3 regions of the Psychrobium sp. 1_MG-2023 genome follow, and region 3 is predicted to be linked to each of the others. Evidence: predicted binding sites of a transcription regulator. Region 3 holds the regulator's gene; each other region holds the start of a gene.

Region 1 (6,370 bases), on a different contig from region 3:
CAATGCTACAGCCGTTGCTGAATATGTTTTAAGTGCCTTGTCTGTACTCGCTCAACGTTTTGAGCTGTCATTAGCTGATAAGACGGTAGCCATTGTTGGCGCTGGAAATATTGGTCAGCGTTTAGCTAGAAAGCTCACGGCGCTGGGCGTGGATCATTTCTTTTGTGATCCGCCATTAGCACGTGCTGGTACCCAAGGTGATTATCGGGACATGAATGAAGTCGTTAAGGCTGACATTATTTCATTACACGTACCGATCAATCGCCAAGGTGACGATATAACACAGCACCTCGTTAACAAAGACTTTTTGTCACAACTTAAGCCGGGGACTATTTTGCTAAATAGTTGCCGTGGTGATGTGGTTGACAACAAGGCGTTACTTGAGCACTTACAACAAGGTAATAAGCTTTATACTGTGATTGATGTATGGCAAAACGAACCAACGATTAATTTAGAATTACTAGATTTAGTGGATATTGCCACACCACATATTGCGGGTTACAGCCTAGAAGGGAAAGCGCGCGGTACTTATATGTTGTATCAACAGTGGTGTCACAACAATAATGTGGCAATTAATAAGTCATTAACCCAGTTATTACCTGCGGTGAGTGTTGGTCAGTTAAACATTCAAAGTAAGCTATCGCCTTCTGAGTTGGGTAAGCTTATTCAATTTGTTTATGATATTAGAGACGATGACGAGTTGTGCCGACTTCGCGGTGTTGATGCAAAAGGCTTTGATAATTTGAGAAAACAGTATAAAGTGCGCCGCGAATTCAGTGCACATTCAATCGCTGCAACCGAACAATGGCTGCAGCAACAACAAATGTTGCAACAACTTGGCTTTTCAAAAAGCGAAAAGCAAGAGAGTAGTCAATAACACAAGGGTGGAAGACAAATGTCAGAAAAATTTAATGTAGGCGTTGTTGGCGCCACAACTGCAATTGGTAAGGCGCTGGTTGAATTATTAGAACAACGTGAATTCCCTCTAGATACATTTCGTGCTATTGAGCAAGAGGCCGATGAAGATGTATCTGTACTGTTTAAAGGTAAAAATGTTGCCATCAATGCTGCTAAAGATTTTGATTGGTCAACATTACATATTGTGTTCTTTTGCAGCACAGATGAAGTGTCACTTAAATACGCACCGTTAGCAGCAGACGCTGGTGTAGCGGTGATTGATAATTCAAGTGCCTTTAATGCTCGCCCTGAAATCCCGATGGTGATTCCGCATATAAATCAATCTGCTATTGGTGATTTTAGAAATGCCAATATTATTATTAGCCCAGCAGCGAGTGTAGTACAGCTGTGGACTGTGCTTAAACCGATTTATGACCAAGTGGGGATTTCTCGTATCAATGTTACCTGTCATCATTCAGTATCAAGTGCAGGTGATTTAGGTATTAACGAGCTTGCTCGACAGTGTGGGAAATTATTGAATGGCTTAACTGTTGAAGATAATCCATTTTCAGCTCAGCTTGCTTTTAACGTTCTGCCACAAGTTGGCACCTTACAAGATAATGGCCTAACTGATATTGAGCAGCAAGTAATTGATCAAAGTGTTAAATTATTGGCTGATAGCTCAGTGATGATTAATTCAACTAGTGTGATGACTCCAGTATTTTTTGGCTTAGCACAATCTGTGAATATCGAAACATGTAACCCCGTTGACCCAGAACAGCTCACGCAGTGGTTTGATGAAGTTGAAGTGATTGAGCTTGATTCAACATACCAGCCAACTCAGGTTGAAGATGCCAATGGCAGTGAGTTTATTCATGTTGGACGCCTACGTGTTGATCCATCACATCCTTTAGGAGTGAACTTATGGTCAGTTGCCGACAATATTCGTACAACATCGGCATTAAACAGTTTAAAAATTGCCGAAACGTTAATTCGTGATTTCTATTAATCAATAAACTACAAAATGAAAAGCCCTATTAATCGATGATCAATAGGGCTTTTTTTTATATATTCTATTTGCCGTCTTTGATGGAACATATTTTGCTTTTCATAAATTAACTTGTGATAGACTATCTCTTAAATAAAAACGAGGTATGCTATTTATTATAATTTTATTATTGATATTATAAGGCACTAATATCTCGATAAAAAACAGGTATGCTGCACAGTTCACTAATGTGCATTACTGAATCGTTGGCGATTATATTAAATGTGGCCACTTTGAATCAGTTATAAGTATTAAATATTATTGCTATTTCAATAGCTTATTGTCAAGGGACAATGATTGATGGATTTTTTTAAGCGTATATTTATCAATAGCACTTTATTAGGTTGCTTTTTGCTATTGCTAATCGGCCACGCCGGAGACGCATCTGCGATAGAGCTAGTTGGGCCAAAAGACAAGAAAAAGCCCATTATTAAACGTTCTGCGCTCACTCAAACAAAAATGTATGGTCCAATAAAGCGCTCCGATACGTTATGGCGGATAGCTTTTAATAATCGTCCAGATCCTAGCCTGTCCATTGACCAAGTCATGATCGCCATTTTTTTGGCGAATCCTCACGCCTTTACTGACAACAATATCAACTTATTGACCGATGGCTCAGTATTAACTATCCCTTCTGCAGTGGATATGGCCGGAGTGACTGATAGTCAAGCCAAACTTAAGAAGCTACAAGATAGCCAAACTTTAGCGGGTGCTAAATCCAAAATTGAAACGGCCCAACCTGCGGTAAAACAGGCCATACCAAAGGCTCCAGTCGCCAATACAACGAAACCAAAACCACGGATTGAAACTAACGTACCTGTAGCCACAGACGCTGTGCTAGATACTGAAGTAGTTAATGAATCTGAGGTAAAAGCTGAAGAGTCACCAGGTGCAGCACAACAATTAAAGCTTGCTATGACAGATATGCAGCTATTGATTGATGAAAATAAAGCGTTACGAGCACAAATTGATGAGTTAAATGGCAAACTCGATACAATGCGTGTTCAAGAAGCACTTGATCTTCAAGCGCATAAAGAACTTGATGTATTAAAGCAGCAACTAGCTGATATCGAAGCAGAACAAGATAGTAAGCATGAATCAATTTTCAATAATGGTTGGTTCATTGCTGCAATCTCTAGCATTCCAGCCGTTGGTGGGTTGGCTGGTTTATTTTTTTGGTTATTAAGAAAGAAAAAGGTTGAAGCTGAACAACAACCAGCTAAAGAAATTACGCCGGTTCCTGAAGATGATTTGCCTGAACTTAGTTTAGACGATGAGTCTTTAGAAGAAGAGTTGTCTGATGATGATTTGTTGATCAGTGATGAGTTAGATGATTCGCTAGATGATGATCTGTTAGAAATCGATCCGCTTGATGAGTTAGACGATACACTTGATGATGAGTTACTAGCACCAGAAGATGACGATGAATTACTAGTGCCTGGCGATCTAGCCGACGAAGTTGCCCTTGATGATAGCTCGGAACCTGCTGAAGATGAAGATATTCTGGCACAGGATGAACTTGAAGCTCTTCTTGCCGAGGATGATGGGGTAGAGCTAGATGAAATTGTCAGCGCAGATGACATTGATGCATTATTGGCAGAAGCCGACTCATTGCCGGATTCTGATGCTGACGATGAAGTGCTTACAGACTCAGATGACATTGATAGTTTATTAGAACAAGCAAATAGCGCAGCTAGTAATGCTGAACAAGAAAATAAAGAAGTCGCAGCCGAAGATATCGACGCCTTGCTCGCAGAGTCAAACGAGGAAGTCGCAGCCGATGATATCGACGCCTTGCTTGCTGAGACTAATGAGGAAGTCGCAGCCGATGATATCGACGCCTTACTCGCAGAGTCAAATGAGGAAGTCGCAGCTGATGACATCGATGCTTTGCTTGCCGAGACTAACGAGGAAGTCGCAGCTGATGACATCGATGCCTTGCTTGCCGAGACTAATGAGGAAGTTGCTGCTGATGATATCGATGCTTTACTGGCAGAAACGGAAGAAGAACTTGCTGCTGATGATATTGATTCATTAATTGTTGAAGCTCAAGATGAGGTTGCTGCTGACGATATCGATGCTTTACTGGCAGAAACGGAAGAAGAACTAGCTGCTGATGATATTGATTCATTAATTGCTGAAGCTCAAGATGAGGTTGCTGCTGACGATATCGATGCTTTACTGGCGGAAACGGAAGAGGAACTAGCTGTTGATGATATCGATTCATTAGTTGCCGAAGCTCAAGAAACAGTTGCCGCTGATGATATTGATTCGCTACTGGCGGAAACTGAAGCGTTAGCGGAAACTGATGGCATTGTTGAAGAGCCGTCCGCTGATGTGTCAGTGGATGATATTGATGCGTTACTAAGTGAAACTGATGCACTGGTTGATGATGACCTTGATGAAGTAATAGACAATGTAGACGTCGATGAAGAAGATATTGATTCAATATTAGCAGAAACGGATGCATTAATAGACTCAGAAGAGTCACCAGAAGACGGTACTCTAGATATTGCTGAAGATGATATTGACGCATTACTCGATGACACGGCTCTTGAAGAGACCGAGCTTGAGATTCCTGAACTTGAAGAGCCTACACAAGCACAGGACGGATTAGATGAACTTACCGCTGAATCGTTGCCAGATGACTCCCTGACATTGCCTGATGATGAAGTAAAGAGTGCGAGTGAAGCGCTAACAGCAGATAACATTGATGATTTATTAGAGCAAGGTGAACTGGAATCAGAAGCAGAATTAGAGAGTGAGGGAGAGTTTGCTAATACCGCTGAACAGTTGGCACAAATATCTGAACTAGAACGCTTATCGCAAAGTGATGTGGTTGATCAGCCATATTTAATCACACAAGATGCAACAGAAGAGCTTGCACCGAGTGAAGAAGCACAGCATTTAGTTGATGCGCTAGATGGTATGCTTGATACTAATAATGAAGCTCAAGAGACAGACGATAGCAATATTAATGAACTTGACCAGTTATTAGCTGAAACCGATAATGCCATTTCACTAAACGATGTTGATTTAACTGAGTCAATGTCGGAGTTTGATGAATCAAACATTATTGGTGAAAACGCTGATATTGGTGAGGTTGACGATGCTGTCAGCTCAAGCACCGATAAACCTGTTTTCTCAGACATAGACAGTACCGCTAATGATAGTTTATCTGATAGTGAACCAACTGAAGTTGTTGATGAGGCCGAAATCGAGTTAGAGCAGCAATTAGATAAATTTGCGAAAGAAAACAGTTTTATCGATATCGATAAACTACTCGATGAATCAGCGACATCAGAAATTGAAGACGAGCCATATAAAGATATTGATCTAGATATTGGATTGGATGAATTTCCTGAAATGTTGCCTGACGGTGAAGGTGTGGATGTAGACAATGATCCAAACAATTCATCTAAAAAATTAGATTTAGCGCGTGCTTACTTAGAGATCGAAGATGAAGATAGCGCGCTAGAAATTTTAGAGCAAGTCACCCAAACAGGTGATGAGTCTCAAAAAAAGGAAGCTGAAAAGCTATTATCGAAGATAAAAAGTTAAACTGTGATGTTTTGCTTTGCTAAAGCGCATTATTTCGCGATAATGCGTTTTTTTTATTAGGGTGGTTAAAAAAGATATGCGCATTGCTTTAGGTGTTGAATATAACGGTTCGGCATATTATGGATGGCAACGTCAAAAAGATGTTATTTCTGTTCAAAGTGTTGTTGAAAAAGCACTGACAACCATTGCAAATGAACCGATTACAGTACAATGCGCAGGCCGCACCGATTGTGGTGTTCACGCCACCGGTCAGGTAGTTCATTTTGATACTACAGCAGAACGAAGCGAGCGCGGTTGGACCTTAGGGGTAAATGCCAAGCTTCCTAGTGATGTCGCCATTCGTTGGGCAAAAATAGTGGACGATGAGTTTCATGCAAGATTTAGTGCAACAGGGCGACGTTATCGCTACATTATCTGTAACACAGCCCTAAGACCGGCTATTTTGTCCGAAGGCCTTAGTCATTATTATCAACCCCTTGATGAAACGTTAATGCATGAAGCGAGTCGTTGCCTTGTTGGTACCCATGACTTCACTGCTTATCGTGCATTACACTGCCAAGCGCACTCAGCTGTTCGTGAAGTTAAGCATCTAGAAATCACACGCCAAGGTCAGTTTATTGTCATTGACATCAAAGCCAATGGTTTTTTACATCATATGGTACGTAACATTGTTGGTATGTTAATTAAGGTTGGTGAAGGTAGTTTACCGCCTAAAGTAGCTCAAGAGATCCTTGATGGCAAAGATAGGGCTAAGGCACCTGCAATGGCTAAAGCTGGTGGTTTATACCTTGTAGAAGTTGATTATCCTGAATCATTTGGTCTCCCACGCCCACCTTGCGGCCCTTTATTTTTAACTGATTGATA
Region 2 (6,370 bases), on a different contig from region 3:
ACTATCGCTAAAAAAGTTTTGGTATTGTTCTGCTATTCGCCTTTTGCTTGCGAGTATAGTCGGGAGCTGTTCAAGTTGGGCACAGCCTAACGCGGCATTTAAGTTTGGCATGCGATAATTGAAACCTAACTCATCATGAAAGAATTCATAAGGGTGAGGTGTTTTCGCTGTTGTAGTAATATGCTTCCCTCGATGGCCGGTCTCTGAGCTTTTAGTCAACAACATGCCGCCTCCGCCTGTGGTAATAACTTTATTCCCATTAAAGCTTAAAGCAGCAAAGTCTCCGAGTGTGCCAGTATGTTTGCCTTTATAAAATGAGCCTAAACTTTCAGCAGCATCTTCAATTAAAGTTAAATTCCACTGTGTGCAAACTTGGGTGAGTTCGTCGAGTAATGCGGGGTGACCAAAGGAATGCATTGGTACAATAGCTTTTATTTTTTGTTTGGTCTTAGAGTGTATGCATTGACCTTTACCGTCAATGAAGGCGTTGTCAGTCAGGTAAGTCTCTAATGCTTCAGGACATAGGCTAAGACTGGTTTTGGAAACATCAATAAATAGAGGTTGCGCCCCCAATTGAGCAATACAATTACACGTGGCTACAAAGGTGAGTGCTTGAGTGATAACTAGGTCATTTGTAGTAACACCAGCAAGGTAGAGCGCAGTATGAAGGGCAGCGCTGCCACTGTTTGTGGCTACGGCGCAATTAGCTTGGGTATATTGGCTTATTTTATCTTCAAATTGTGAGACGTACCGACCCACACTCGACACGAATGTACTCTCAATAGTTTCAGCGACATATTTTTGTTCATTACCATTAAAGATTGGGGCATGCAGTGGTATAGGCTGATTTGTCTGATAAAGCCCTTGAATAAAGCTAATGATTTTATCGTTCACTACATTTTCCCGTCTAAGTATTTGCCTAGCTCATGGTGTTCAAAATCCGGCAATAGCTGCTTGAATAAGTCGACAATCTGTTGCTTGTTCCAATGACCTTGGCTGAGTAATTTTTCAATACCTTGCGTGAAACTCTCTAACTTTTCAGATCGTTTTTGCTGATCCTGTTTAATTATGCCGACCCCAGTGAATCGTGTCATGTCTAATAGTTCTGATTCAGTATAAAACTCTTCAAAATCTTTTTCACCAGTAGTGTCGCTAGGAGTGAATAAGCACGGCCACTCACCTCGCTTGATTAATGGTGTTACTAGTTCTCTTGCTTCATCTTCTGTGTGGCATAAGTGAGGGTTGAAACCTTGTGCAAGTACATATTGCTTTGCAATATGAGAAAACGTTTGTAAATGAAGGTCGGGGGTTAATTTAGGAAAAAATATTTCTCGGTTGTTACCTAGTATACAGGAGAGCAAACAAAGCTGTCCTGATTCCTGCTGTGTAACAAAGTACCGCTTGACGTCATCTGGTGCGACTATTGGTTGTCGCTTTTGCATTCGTTGATTAAAGCTATGTAACAGGGAACCATCTGAAAACGCTACGTTAGCAAAACGTGCCGTTGATATGTTGATTGAGCTGCTCGCTCTATTTAGAAATTGCTCCATAATCGACTTAGAGGCCCCCATCATATTGACAGGGTTTGCTGCTTTATCTGTTGACACGCAAAAGTACTTTTTAACTCCCGCATTAATAGATTGATTGAGGGTCTTTTCGGTATTTAAAATATTGACCTTAACCATACGCATTAGGGTGTAGGGATCTTTTTCACTTCGAACATGCTTAAGCGCTGAAAGGTTTAAAACATAGTCATATTGACCGTCACTGTTAATAAAAGCGTCATACTCTGCTGAGCCAATATCTAAGGTTAGTGCTTTGAACTCGCCATCGATGTAGCCTATTGTACTGCGTAGATCTCTAACTAATTCTGTTAAGTTATTTTCGCTAAGATCAACCGCATGCAATTTCTTTGGTTGGCGTTTAAAAATCTCTTTAACTACGGCCTGACCAATGGTCCCAGCTGCGCCAAGAACTAAAAAGCGAGAAGATGAAACCCCCGACAGTAAAGTTTGTTCAATGGTGTCTAGATCTTGGTCAAATAATGATGAGCTACGGCCAATTAACGCTAAGGTTGAGTCCATAAGTGATTCCGATGTCTTTTGAAGTTGCCTATTTTAAATAAGCACTCGCCGCTTTGGTATTCTTTTTTTGCTTAATAACTTGTTGTGCCATTTGAGCTTTGGTCGATTGAGAAGTTTGTTGTAGCTGTTGGTCAATGTCGGCTATTTTTTGTAATCGTTCTTGATTTGGTGCTAACTCTTCATGACTGTATTCATTGAAGAGTGTTTTTATCGCTTTATCTCTTGCGTTAGATAGAATTGTTAGCTGTTCTAGAGTGTCGTTAGTAGCTTCATTGCTCGCTACGGTTTCTATCACAGCAAGGAGTTGCTGTGATAGTTCAATGATTACGTCTAGTGATCTTTGTATCATATGAGGTCACCGATACTTATTATCATAAATCAACTTAAAGGTTACTCACTAAAGTCGACTTTGTTCTGTTCTTCAGTTGGGATCTGTTCCCATGCTGAACGTAGTGGCAATAGTAATTGAATCGCTTCATCTAATTCCGCATCACTGTTGTTAGCATTGGCTTTAAATAAAAGTTGAATCACATACTCATAAAGCGAAGCAAGGTTGTTTGAGATATCTCCCCCTTGATCGAAATCAAGAGAACCGTCTAAAACACCGATGAGGGTGATGGCTTTGTTGAGTAATTCGTTGCGTTTTTCAATATCATTTTGTGCGATGGCACCTTTTGCAGCAGCAATATTGCCAAGGACTTGTTTGAATATCTCCAAGACTAATTGATACGGACTCTCTTCAGCTTTCGTATTTACACTGGCTTGGCGATACTTTTTTATTGATAATCGAGTCATACTTAATCCTACGTATTATATTTAAATCAATGACTTTCATTGATTCTTAATTAGCGTTTACTGTCGATAGTAACTGACTGTTTAGAGTATTTATTTTAAGTTACTAATAATGTTATCGACGGTAATTTAAATAGCTTTAGTGTTAACTATACCTTTTTAAAGGCAAGTAATATGCCATATATTAAATATAGTTTAATAAAATTATTAATCGACATCAAAAAGTCAATAAATTGACTGTTGCTAATTTTTTGTATTGCCAGTTAGAATAACCTATATAAATAAAACTAGTAAATGACTTTGTTTTATTAAGTTATTTTTAATATTTAATGTGTTTAAGTCATTATATGAAAAGGTAGTTGTTTAAGATGCAAGTTTCTGACTCTATTCTAATTTGTAGCGATAATGCTCAACGATTAGAAAAATTGGTCACAATTTTAGAATTTATTGGTGAATCTGTTGAACAAGTAACGCAACTTCGTGAGGTTACTGAACGCATCAAACAGCAGGGTAACTTTCGTAGTGTGATCTATGATGGTGAATTAGTCGACCTCAGCGCTGACTTTTTTGCTCAACATGCCACTCAGGCAATGTTGATTGTCGGTGATTGCGACAAAGCCTTTATTGAACAAATACCGAACTTGATCGGTTGTATTGATTTTCCTTTTAGCTATGCTCAGCTCACTCAAGAGCTTCATAACTGTCAAGACTTTTGCAATAAGCGACCTGGCAGCACTGTTAATGCAGGATCTTCATCGATGTTGTTTCGCAGTTTAGTGGGTCGCAGTGAAAATATTCAAGATGTACGTGTTTTAATTGAACAAGTCGCAACAACTGATGCTAATGTTCTGGTACTTGGTGAGTCCGGTACAGGTAAAGAAGTTGTTGCTCGTAATGTTCACTATTATTCTAAACGTCGGGAAGGGCCGTTTATTCCAGTAAACTGTGGTGCTATCCCGCCAGAGCTTTTAGAAAGTGAATTGTTCGGTCATGAGAAGGGGGCTTTCACTGGTGCATTTACAGCCCGAAAAGGGCGCTTTGAACTTGCGCAGGGTGGTACTTTATTTCTTGATGAAATTGGAGATATGCCCCAACCGATGCAAGTTAAATTATTACGTGTCTTGCAAGAGCGAACATTTGAACGAGTTGGTGGCAATAAGACCTTAAATTGTGATGTTCGTATTGTTGCTGCAACTCATCAACATCTTGAAACGCGTATTAAAGAAGGTAAGTTCCGCGAGGATTTATTCTATCGCTTGAATGTATTCCCGATTGATATGCCTGCACTGCGTGAACGTAAAGGTGATATTCCCCTGTTACTTCAAGAATTAGTCACACGCATGGAGACAGCCTACAATACATCAATTCGTTTCACTCAGCGCTGTATGGAATCATTGATGATGCATGATTGGTTAGGTAACGTGCGTGAGTTGAGTAACTTAGTTGAGCGTTTAGTCATTCTTTACCCGAATAACTTGATTGATGTTAACGATTTACCGGCTAAATATCGCCATTTAGATGTTCCTGAGTTTCAACCTGACTATCCTGAAGAGCAACAAGAGCAAGATGCCTTTGCTGCAATTTTCAGCGGTGAAGAAGAAATTGAAATCCCTGAAAAGACGCTTCTTACTGAGCTTCCTGCGGAAGGTGTTAACCTCAAAGAGATGTTATCTGAGCTGGAGATTGATTTAATTGGCCAAGCGTTAGAGCAACAAGATTATGTTGTCTCGCGTGCGGCTGAAGTACTTGGCATGCGCAGAACAACCCTTGTTGAGAAAATGCGTAAATACGGTATGTCTAAAGACGGTTAATAGACCAGAGTGTCGCCCTGAATTTTACAGAGTCAGGGTGACAATAGCTTGCCATTTAAGCATTGCTATCGCTAAGTTCTCCCATTTATAAAGAGGCACTGCATATAGGTCCTCAATTAAAGTATTTTAAGCAACCTGTGTCGCTTCTTTCAAATCACAGTTCCTGCAGTCTCTTAGACGAAACCTCTCGTTGATATCAATTATATTGGAAATAACAGCAAAGTACATCAAATTACCCTTCCTAACTGATTGATATATAATTAAAATAAAGTTGGCACATTAACTGCATTTCTCGTTGTATTAGTTTTTAAGACAAATATTTGACGAGGCTGTTATGGCACTAAACTCACCAAACAATCAACACATCGGCGCACAAGTGTCACAAAATCGTTTGGCACATTTAGTCGATATTCTACCATCAGGGGTAATTATTCTAGATGGCAATGGTCTGGTTTCAGAAGCAAATAAGATGGCGGTGAGCTTTCTCGGTCAAGAAGTGATTGGTCAGCGCTGGTTCAATGTGATTAATGAGGCGTTTCAGCCGCGTGCCGATGATGGTCATGAGGTGTCATTAAAAGATGGTCGCCGACTTAAAATTGCGATTTCGTCATTAGAGCCAGAAGACGGTCAATTGATTTTGCTCACTGATTTAACTGAAACACGTCAAATGCAAAATAACATGGCACACATGCAGCGTTTATCAGCGTTAGGGAAAATGGTTGCGTCACTTGCACATCAAGTAAGAACACCGCTTTCAGCAGCGATGCTTTATGCCGCAAACCTGAAAAACAAAGCGATGCCCGATCATGCTAAAACTCATTTTCACGACAAGCTTTTAGCACGATTGAAAGATTTAGAGCAGCAAGTAAACGATATGTTGATGTTTGCTCGTAGCGATAATGGTCAAATAGCCACAGAACTATCTTTGCAAGAACTATTAACGGAAGTTGATGCCTCTAGCGAAGCGATGATGCAACAACATAAAGCTAAGATGATGGTGACATTACCCGATCCAGATTTATTGATATTAGGTAACCGCACGGCACTCAGTGGTGCTGTTACTAACCTAATACATAATGCGATTCAAGCTAAGCCTCAAGGCTTGTTGCTGCATTTGATCGCCAGACGCTTTGGTGACAATGAAGTTGAAATTTCACTTATTGATAATGGACCAGGGGTCTCGTTAGCCCAACAACAAAAAATATTCGAACCGTTTTTTACCACAAAAAGTCAGGGAACGGGATTAGGGCTAGCAGTAGTTCAGTCTGTAGCTAAGTCTCACAATGGCAAATTAAACTTAGTATCTAAGCAGGGGCAAGGTTCGTGTTTTTCATTAATACTTCCACTTCAGCGTGAAGCCGCTGTAGTGATTAAACATGCGATGGGGAGTTAACTCATGACAAGTAATAAAATTTTAGTCGTAGAAGATGACGCAGGCTTAAGAGAAGCCTTAGTTGATACACTAATGTTAGGTGGCTATGAGTGTGTCGAATGTGAAAGTGGTGAAGAAGCGTTATTAACCTTAAAAACAACCAAGGTTGCTTTAGTTGTTTCGGATGTTCAAATGGGTGGTATGTCAGGGCTATCTCTGCTTCGCAGTATCAAAGCAAAGTGGCCAGATTTACCGATGCTATTAATGACAGCTTATGCCAACATTGATGATGCTGTGAGTGCGATGCGTGA
Region 3 (6,370 bases):
TATTGCTATTGGCACCAGTTTGCCAGAACTTGCCGCTTGTATTGCTAGTATCAAAAACAATGAACACGATTTAGCATTAGGTAATATCGTAGGTTCAAACATTTTCAACATTTTAGCAGTACTAGCTGTACCAGCATTAATCGCTCCTGGTACCTTTGATGCTGACGCGGCCGGTCGCGATATGTATATTATGCTTGGCTTAACTGTTCTTTTATTCGCAATGTGTTGGCAGATTTTGGGCAAACGCAATATTACTCGTATCGAAGGGGCTCTTCTATGTGCCATCTTCGTCGGCTACCAATTTTTATTATTTAGCTAATTGTCATAAAGGACATCAGTTATGCCTGTAAATCAAGATTTTTGCCTTTGGGGCCAGCAAGTTGTTAAAACTGAAATCGAAGCATTACAAGAATTAACGCAATATATTAATGATGATTTTGCGAATGCATGCCAATTAATTATTAACTGCACTGGCAAGGTTGTTGTTATGGGCATGGGTAAGTCAGGGCATATTGCGCGAAAAATTGCGGCAACATTAGCCAGTACTGGTACACCGGCCTTTTTTGTCCACCCAGGTGAAGCGAGTCATGGCGATCTAGGTATGATCACCGCCGACGATGTTGTCTTGTCGATCTCAAACTCAGGGGCGTCCAGTGAAATTTTAACTCTCTACCCTGTTATGGAACGTATTGGCGTTCCTGTGATTTCAATGACTGGAAATCCAACCTCTTCAATGGCAAAGCTATCTCAAGTGCACTTGTGTATTGCAGTGTCAAAAGAAGCCTGCCCTTTAGGGTTAGCGCCAACATCGAGTACGACAGCCACCTTAGCAATGGGCGATGCATTAGCGGTTGCGCTCTTACAAGCAAAAGGCTTTACTGCTGACGACTTCGCATTATCTCACCCAGGTGGCGCATTAGGACGGAAATTACTCTTACGCGTTTTAGATGTTGCCCATACAGGCAAGCAGCTACCGTTGGTCACACCAGACACAACAATAAGTCATGCGCTGCTAGAAGTATCTAATAAAGGCTTGGGCATGACTGGCGTTGTAAATGATGATGGGGAATTGATCGGACTATTTACCGATGGTGACTTGCGCCGTACGCTAGATCATAAATTAGATTTCCACCATACGCCGATAAGCCAAGTGATGACCAATGACCCCGTCACACTAGATGGTAACTTGCTTGCAGCAAGTGCACTAAAATTGATGGAAGAGCGTAATATTAATGGCCTATTTATCCTTGAAGATGGTAAGCCTATCGGTGCGCTAAATATGTTAGACATGCTAAAAGCTGGAGTCGTTTAAATGAAAACAGTACCTACTCTCTATGGTGAAATAGCTGAGTCAGCTTGGATTCAGGCTGCCGAAATTAAACTATTGATTTGTGATGTAGATGGCGTCTTCTCTGATGGTAGAATTTACCTTGGTAATGACGGTGAAGAGCTTAAAGCTTTTCACACCAAAGATGGTTTTGGAGTCAAGTCTCTGATAAACGCTGGTATTGATGTCGCTATTATCACCGGACGTAAATCAACCATCGTTGAGAATAGAATGACGAGCTTAGGTGTTAAGCATATTTATCAAGGACAAGCAGATAAATATGTTGCTTACCAAGCGTTGTTAAAGCAATTTTCGCTCGCTCCAAATCAAGTGGCTTATATAGGTGATGATATGGTTGATAAGCCTGTGATGGACGATTGTGGATTGGGCGTTGCGGTAAACGATGCTCACCCAGCGTTATTGCAAAATTGTGACTATGTCACTTTCACTAAAGGGGGCTTTGGCGCTGTGCGTGAAGTGAGTGATTTAATTTTAGCCAGTCAAGGGATCTTAGCTCAAGCTAAAGGGATGAGTGTATGAATCGAGCCACGATATTAATTGGCCTATTCTTTATTTCATGTATTTTATTCTTTTGGAATCCATTCTGGTCGGTCACCAAGCCCAAGCAAGCTGAAGTCGCTAGTCAATACTTACCTGACTTTACAGCAACAGATATGACATTACGTCAATTTAATGGGCAAGGTTACTTATCATCGTTAGTACATGCTGATGAAATGAAGCATTATGAGCAGGATGTAACCGTCTTAATTAACCCCAGCTACATAATTTACCCCAAAAACGGTGGCGCGCGTTGGAAAATAAATGCCTCTCGAGGCACATTTAACCAGCAGGACCGCGTTGTGTTAGAAAAAGATGTTATTATTAGCGCGATTAATCCCGAAGAAAAAGTTCAGCAAATCAAAGCAGCACGGCTGAATCTCAACTTGAACAATATGTTAATTGAGAGTGACAGTGCGATAGAGATAATCGGTCATAAATACAAAATTGAAGGCTTAGGCTTACGTGCCAGCTTTAATGAACAACAATTTGAAATTATTAAAAATATACAGGCAATCTATGAAAACACTCAAAGCTAGTGCTTTTTTTCTATTAGCACTACTGACTAGTAACACCGCCACGGCATTATCTGATGACTTTAAACAACAAGCATCAATCAACGCCGATAACCAGTATATTGATTTAGCAAAAAATATTGCGGTGTACAAAGGTAATGTCACCATTAAGCAAGGGTCAATTGAAATTACTGCCGATCGCTTAGAAGTATACAATCATGGAGAGCATGGTGTTGAGCTTATGGTATTAATTGGTAGGCCAGCACGCTTCTCACAACGAGTCGGCGATGGGAATAATATTTCTGCCCAAGCCAAAGAGATCCGATTTGAGCGCGGTACTAATATCATTAAACTCAACCGTAGCGCTCAATTAACTTGGGGCAAAAATGTCGTTAAAGGCGATACGATTAGTTACGATATGGTCAGACAGCTTTTAAACGCTGATCGCAATGCAAACAAAAAAGACCAAGTAACCACAATCCTCCAGCCAAATGAAAGTAAAAATTAAACCATGAGTACATTGAGAGCACAGCATTTAGCAAAGAACTACTCTGGACGCCAAGTCGTTAAGGACGTGTCATTAGAAGTCGCTAAAGGGCAAATCGTCGGATTATTAGGCCCAAACGGTGCCGGTAAAACAACAACTTTCTATATGGTAGTTGGTCTAGTGCCAAGCGATAGTGGCCAGGTGACTATTGGCGGTAACGACATTACATTAATGCCAATGCACCAGCGTGCACGACAAGGCATTGGCTATTTGCCACAAGAGTCATCAATTTTCAGAAAGCTATCCGTTTACGATAACATCATGGCGATCCTACAAACTCGTAAAGATCTTAATAAAGCTCAACGAGTTGAGAAGCTAGAGAGTTTGTTAGAAGAATTCCATATCCAGCACATTAGAAACAGTTTAGGAATGGCCCTCTCTGGTGGAGAAAGACGTCGTGTAGAGATCGCTCGAGCGCTTGCTGCTGACCCTGAATTCATTTTATTAGATGAACCCTTTGCTGGCGTTGACCCTATCTCAGTGATTGATATAAAACAAATCATTGAACAATTAAAGCAACGTGGCTTAGGAGTGCTGATCACTGACCATAACGTACGAGAAACGTTAGATGTTTGTGAATTTGCTTATATTGTTAGTCATGGTGAAATGATTGCACAAGGCCAACCAGATGACATATTATCAAATCAAACGGTCAGAGATGTTTATCTCGGAGAGCAATTCAGACTATAGTTAGACTATACGATAAAAATAATTTTGTGCTCTCTTCCTTTTAGCACATTCAAGATAACGGATTTAAATGAAAGCTTCATTACAGTTAAAATTAGGCCAATCGCTTACAATGACCCCACAGTTGCAACAAGCGATTAGGCTGCTGCAACTTTCAACTCTCGATCTTCAAAATGAGATCCAAGAAGCGTTGGATAGCAATCCTTTACTCGAGGTCGAAGAGAACTTCGAGGGAAATGAAGCCAACACAAAAGCTGACGATAATGGCGCAGGGCATGAATATGACTCATCAAGTACGCTAGAAGCCAATAACGACAGTAATGACTTTGACAGCAATGACTCTAGTACCATTGATACTTCTGAAGCTCTGGACAAGCAAAGTATCAGCGACGATCTGCCAACAGACACAACTTGGGATGACTACATCTCTGCTGGCCCAGCGGCACCGGTAGCGTCATCGACAGCAGGACCTGAAAGTGATTTCGTTTATCAAGGGGAAACCACTGAGAATTTACAAGATCACCTGTTGTGGCAAGCTAATTTAACGCCTTTTAGCGATAATGATCGAGCAATTGCAACGGCCATTATTGATGCTGTTGAAGAGTCTGGATACCTATCACAAGACTGTGAAGATATTCTGACAGCTATGGCCGATCCTGAAATTGAATTAGATGAAGTTGAAGCAGTATTAAAACGTATCCAACACTTTGATCCAATTGGCGTAGCAGCACGCAGCCCAAGTGAATGCTTAGCCATTCAATTAAAGCGCCTTGCAGAAGATACGCCATGGCGAGATGAAGCCATTCTTTTAGTTGAAGGTTATATGGAGTTATTAGCAACTCGGGATTACCGCACGCTTGCTAAAAAAACCAAATTAAAAGAAGCACAACTCGCTGAAGCTATCCGATTGATTCAAACTCTAAACCCGCACCCTGGTAGTACTATCATCAAAGAAAAAGATGAATATGTTATTCCAGATGTATCGGTTAAAAAGGTAAAAGGACGCTGGATTGTTGAGTTAAACCCAGATTGCATGCCAAAAATTCAGGTCAATGCTGAGTATGCGGCGCTGAGTAAAACCAGTAAGAGCAGTGGAGATACCCAGTTTATTCGAGGTCACTTACAAGAGGCCAAGTGGTTTATTAAAAGTTTAGAAAGCCGAAATGACACCTTGCTAAAGGTAGCAAATTGTATTGTAATGCAACAGAGAGGTTTTTTTGAATACGGCGAAGAAGCGATGAAACCATTGGTTTTAAATGATGTCGCTGAAGCAGTGGAAATGCACGAATCAACTATCTCTCGTGTAACCACACAAAAGTATATGCATACGCCACGTGGTATTTTTGAATTAAAATACTTTTTTTCAAGCCACGTTAGCACTGAGAATGGCGGTGAATGTTCATCAACTGCGATTCGTGCCATTATCAAAAAACTAGTGGCGGCTGAGAGCCCAAAGAAACCATTAAGCGATAGTAAAATTGTAGATTTGTTAGCGGAACAAGGGATTAAAGTAGCAAGAAGAACCATTGCAAAATATCGTGATGCGTTATCAATCCCACCTTCCAATCAAAGAAAGAGCTTAATTTAAGCTCACCAAATGGAGGATGCATTTTATGCAAATTAATTTAACTGGACACCACGTAGCTATTACAGAATCACTTCACGACTATGTGCACACAAAATTTAGTAAATTAGAGCGCCACTTCGAACATATTAATAACGTACATGTTGTTTTAAACGTAGAAAAACTCCAACAAATTGCAGAAGCAACACTTCACCTAAACGGCGGGGAAGTATTTGCTACCTCCACTCACGAAGACATGTATGCCGCGATCGACTCAATGATCAATAAACTTGATCGACAAGTGATCAAACACAAAGAAAAATTACAACGACACTAGATTCTTTAGTCTAAAGTGTCACTCTAAAGCCTAGCATTGCTAGGCTTTTTTGTTGCTAAGTCTTTGCTATCTCATTGCAAATAAATACAAACCCCCTAAAATAAGAACATTAACAAGATAACCATCATGGATGCTCGATTGAAATTAACTATCATTAGCGGAACGTCAGGCTCGGGAAAGAGTGTCGCTTTACGTGTATTAGAAGATTTAGGCTATTACTGCGTTGATAACTTACCAATGAACTTGCTGCATTCGTTTATCGATAGCATGAAGGAGATGGAGCAACCTGTTGCGGTGAGTCTTGATGTACGAAACATTCCTAGTACGCAATCAGAGCTGAGCCAATTAATCGAGCAATTATCAGCAAGCTGTGATTTAGAGATAGTTTTCCTTGATGCACCCAGCACCACGTTAATCAAACGATACAGTGAGACCAGACGCCTGCACCCGCTAACCAAACAGTGCATGACGCTATCTGAAGCGGTTAAAGAAGAAAAATCATTATTACGTCAACTTGCAGAAGTAGCCGACTTAAAGATTGATACTGGTGAGTTAACAATATATCAATTAAGTGACTTGATTAAAGAGCGTATTCTTGGCAATACCGATAGCGAGCTGGTATTAGTATTTGAATCATTTGGTTTTAAATATGGTCTGCCACGAGATGTCGATTTTGTATTCGATGTTCGCTTTTTACCTAACCCCCATTGGGAACCAGAGTTGCGTCCACTCACAGGGCTTGATGCGCCAGTACAACAGTATTTAGCTGCGGAGCCTCTAGTGAATCAACTTGAAGAACAACTCACTACTTTTATTGATACTTGGCTGCCTCACT

What was found. The regulator sigma-54, encoded in region 3, starts transcription at its own class of promoters, with help from an activator protein. The targets are predictions, from matches to a motif close to GTTGGCACGNNNNTNGNNT.
Region 1: the regulator sigma-54 is predicted to act here: its motif matches at 1,986-2,004, upstream of Q8W26_RS11395 (FimV/HubP family polar landmark protein).
Region 2: the regulator sigma-54 is predicted to act here: its motif matches at 3,040-3,058, upstream of fliS (flagellar export chaperone FliS).

What each region holds. Positions count from the first base shown of each region.
Region 1 covers NZ_JAUYVJ010000020.1:27,851-34,220, reverse strand. The annotation lists gene Q8W26_RS11405 (4-phosphoerythronate dehydrogenase) at 1-877, shown strand, start outside; gene Q8W26_RS11400 (aspartate-semialdehyde dehydrogenase) at 896-1,906, shown strand; gene Q8W26_RS11395 (FimV/HubP family polar landmark protein) at 2,246-5,506, shown strand; gene truA (tRNA pseudouridine(38-40) synthase TruA) at 5,583-6,368, shown strand.
Region 2 covers NZ_JAUYVJ010000002.1:122,995-129,364, reverse strand. The annotation lists gene Q8W26_RS01645 (LegC family aminotransferase) at 1-894, opposite strand, end outside; gene Q8W26_RS01640 (UDP-N-acetylglucosamine 4,6-dehydratase) at 894-2,084, opposite strand; gene Q8W26_RS01635 (hypothetical protein) at 2,113-2,433, opposite strand; gene fliS (flagellar export chaperone FliS) at 2,475-2,879, opposite strand; gene Q8W26_RS01625 (sigma-54 dependent transcriptional regulator) at 3,245-4,687, shown strand; gene Q8W26_RS01620 (PAS domain-containing sensor histidine kinase) at 5,022-6,080, shown strand; gene Q8W26_RS01615 (sigma-54 dependent transcriptional regulator) at 6,084-6,370, shown strand, end outside.
Region 3 covers NZ_JAUYVJ010000008.1:71,710-78,079, forward strand. The annotation lists gene Q8W26_RS06010 (calcium/sodium antiporter) at 1-319, shown strand, start outside; gene Q8W26_RS06015 (KpsF/GutQ family sugar-phosphate isomerase) at 341-1,312, shown strand; gene kdsC (3-deoxy-manno-octulosonate-8-phosphatase KdsC) at 1,313-1,867, shown strand; gene lptC (LPS export ABC transporter periplasmic protein LptC) at 1,864-2,424, shown strand; gene lptA (lipopolysaccharide transport periplasmic protein LptA) at 2,405-2,908, shown strand; gene lptB (LPS export ABC transporter ATP-binding protein) at 2,912-3,637, shown strand; gene Q8W26_RS06040 (RNA polymerase factor sigma-54) at 3,705-5,222, shown strand; gene hpf (ribosome hibernation promoting factor) at 5,248-5,535, shown strand; gene rapZ (RNase adapter RapZ) at 5,674-6,370, shown strand, end outside.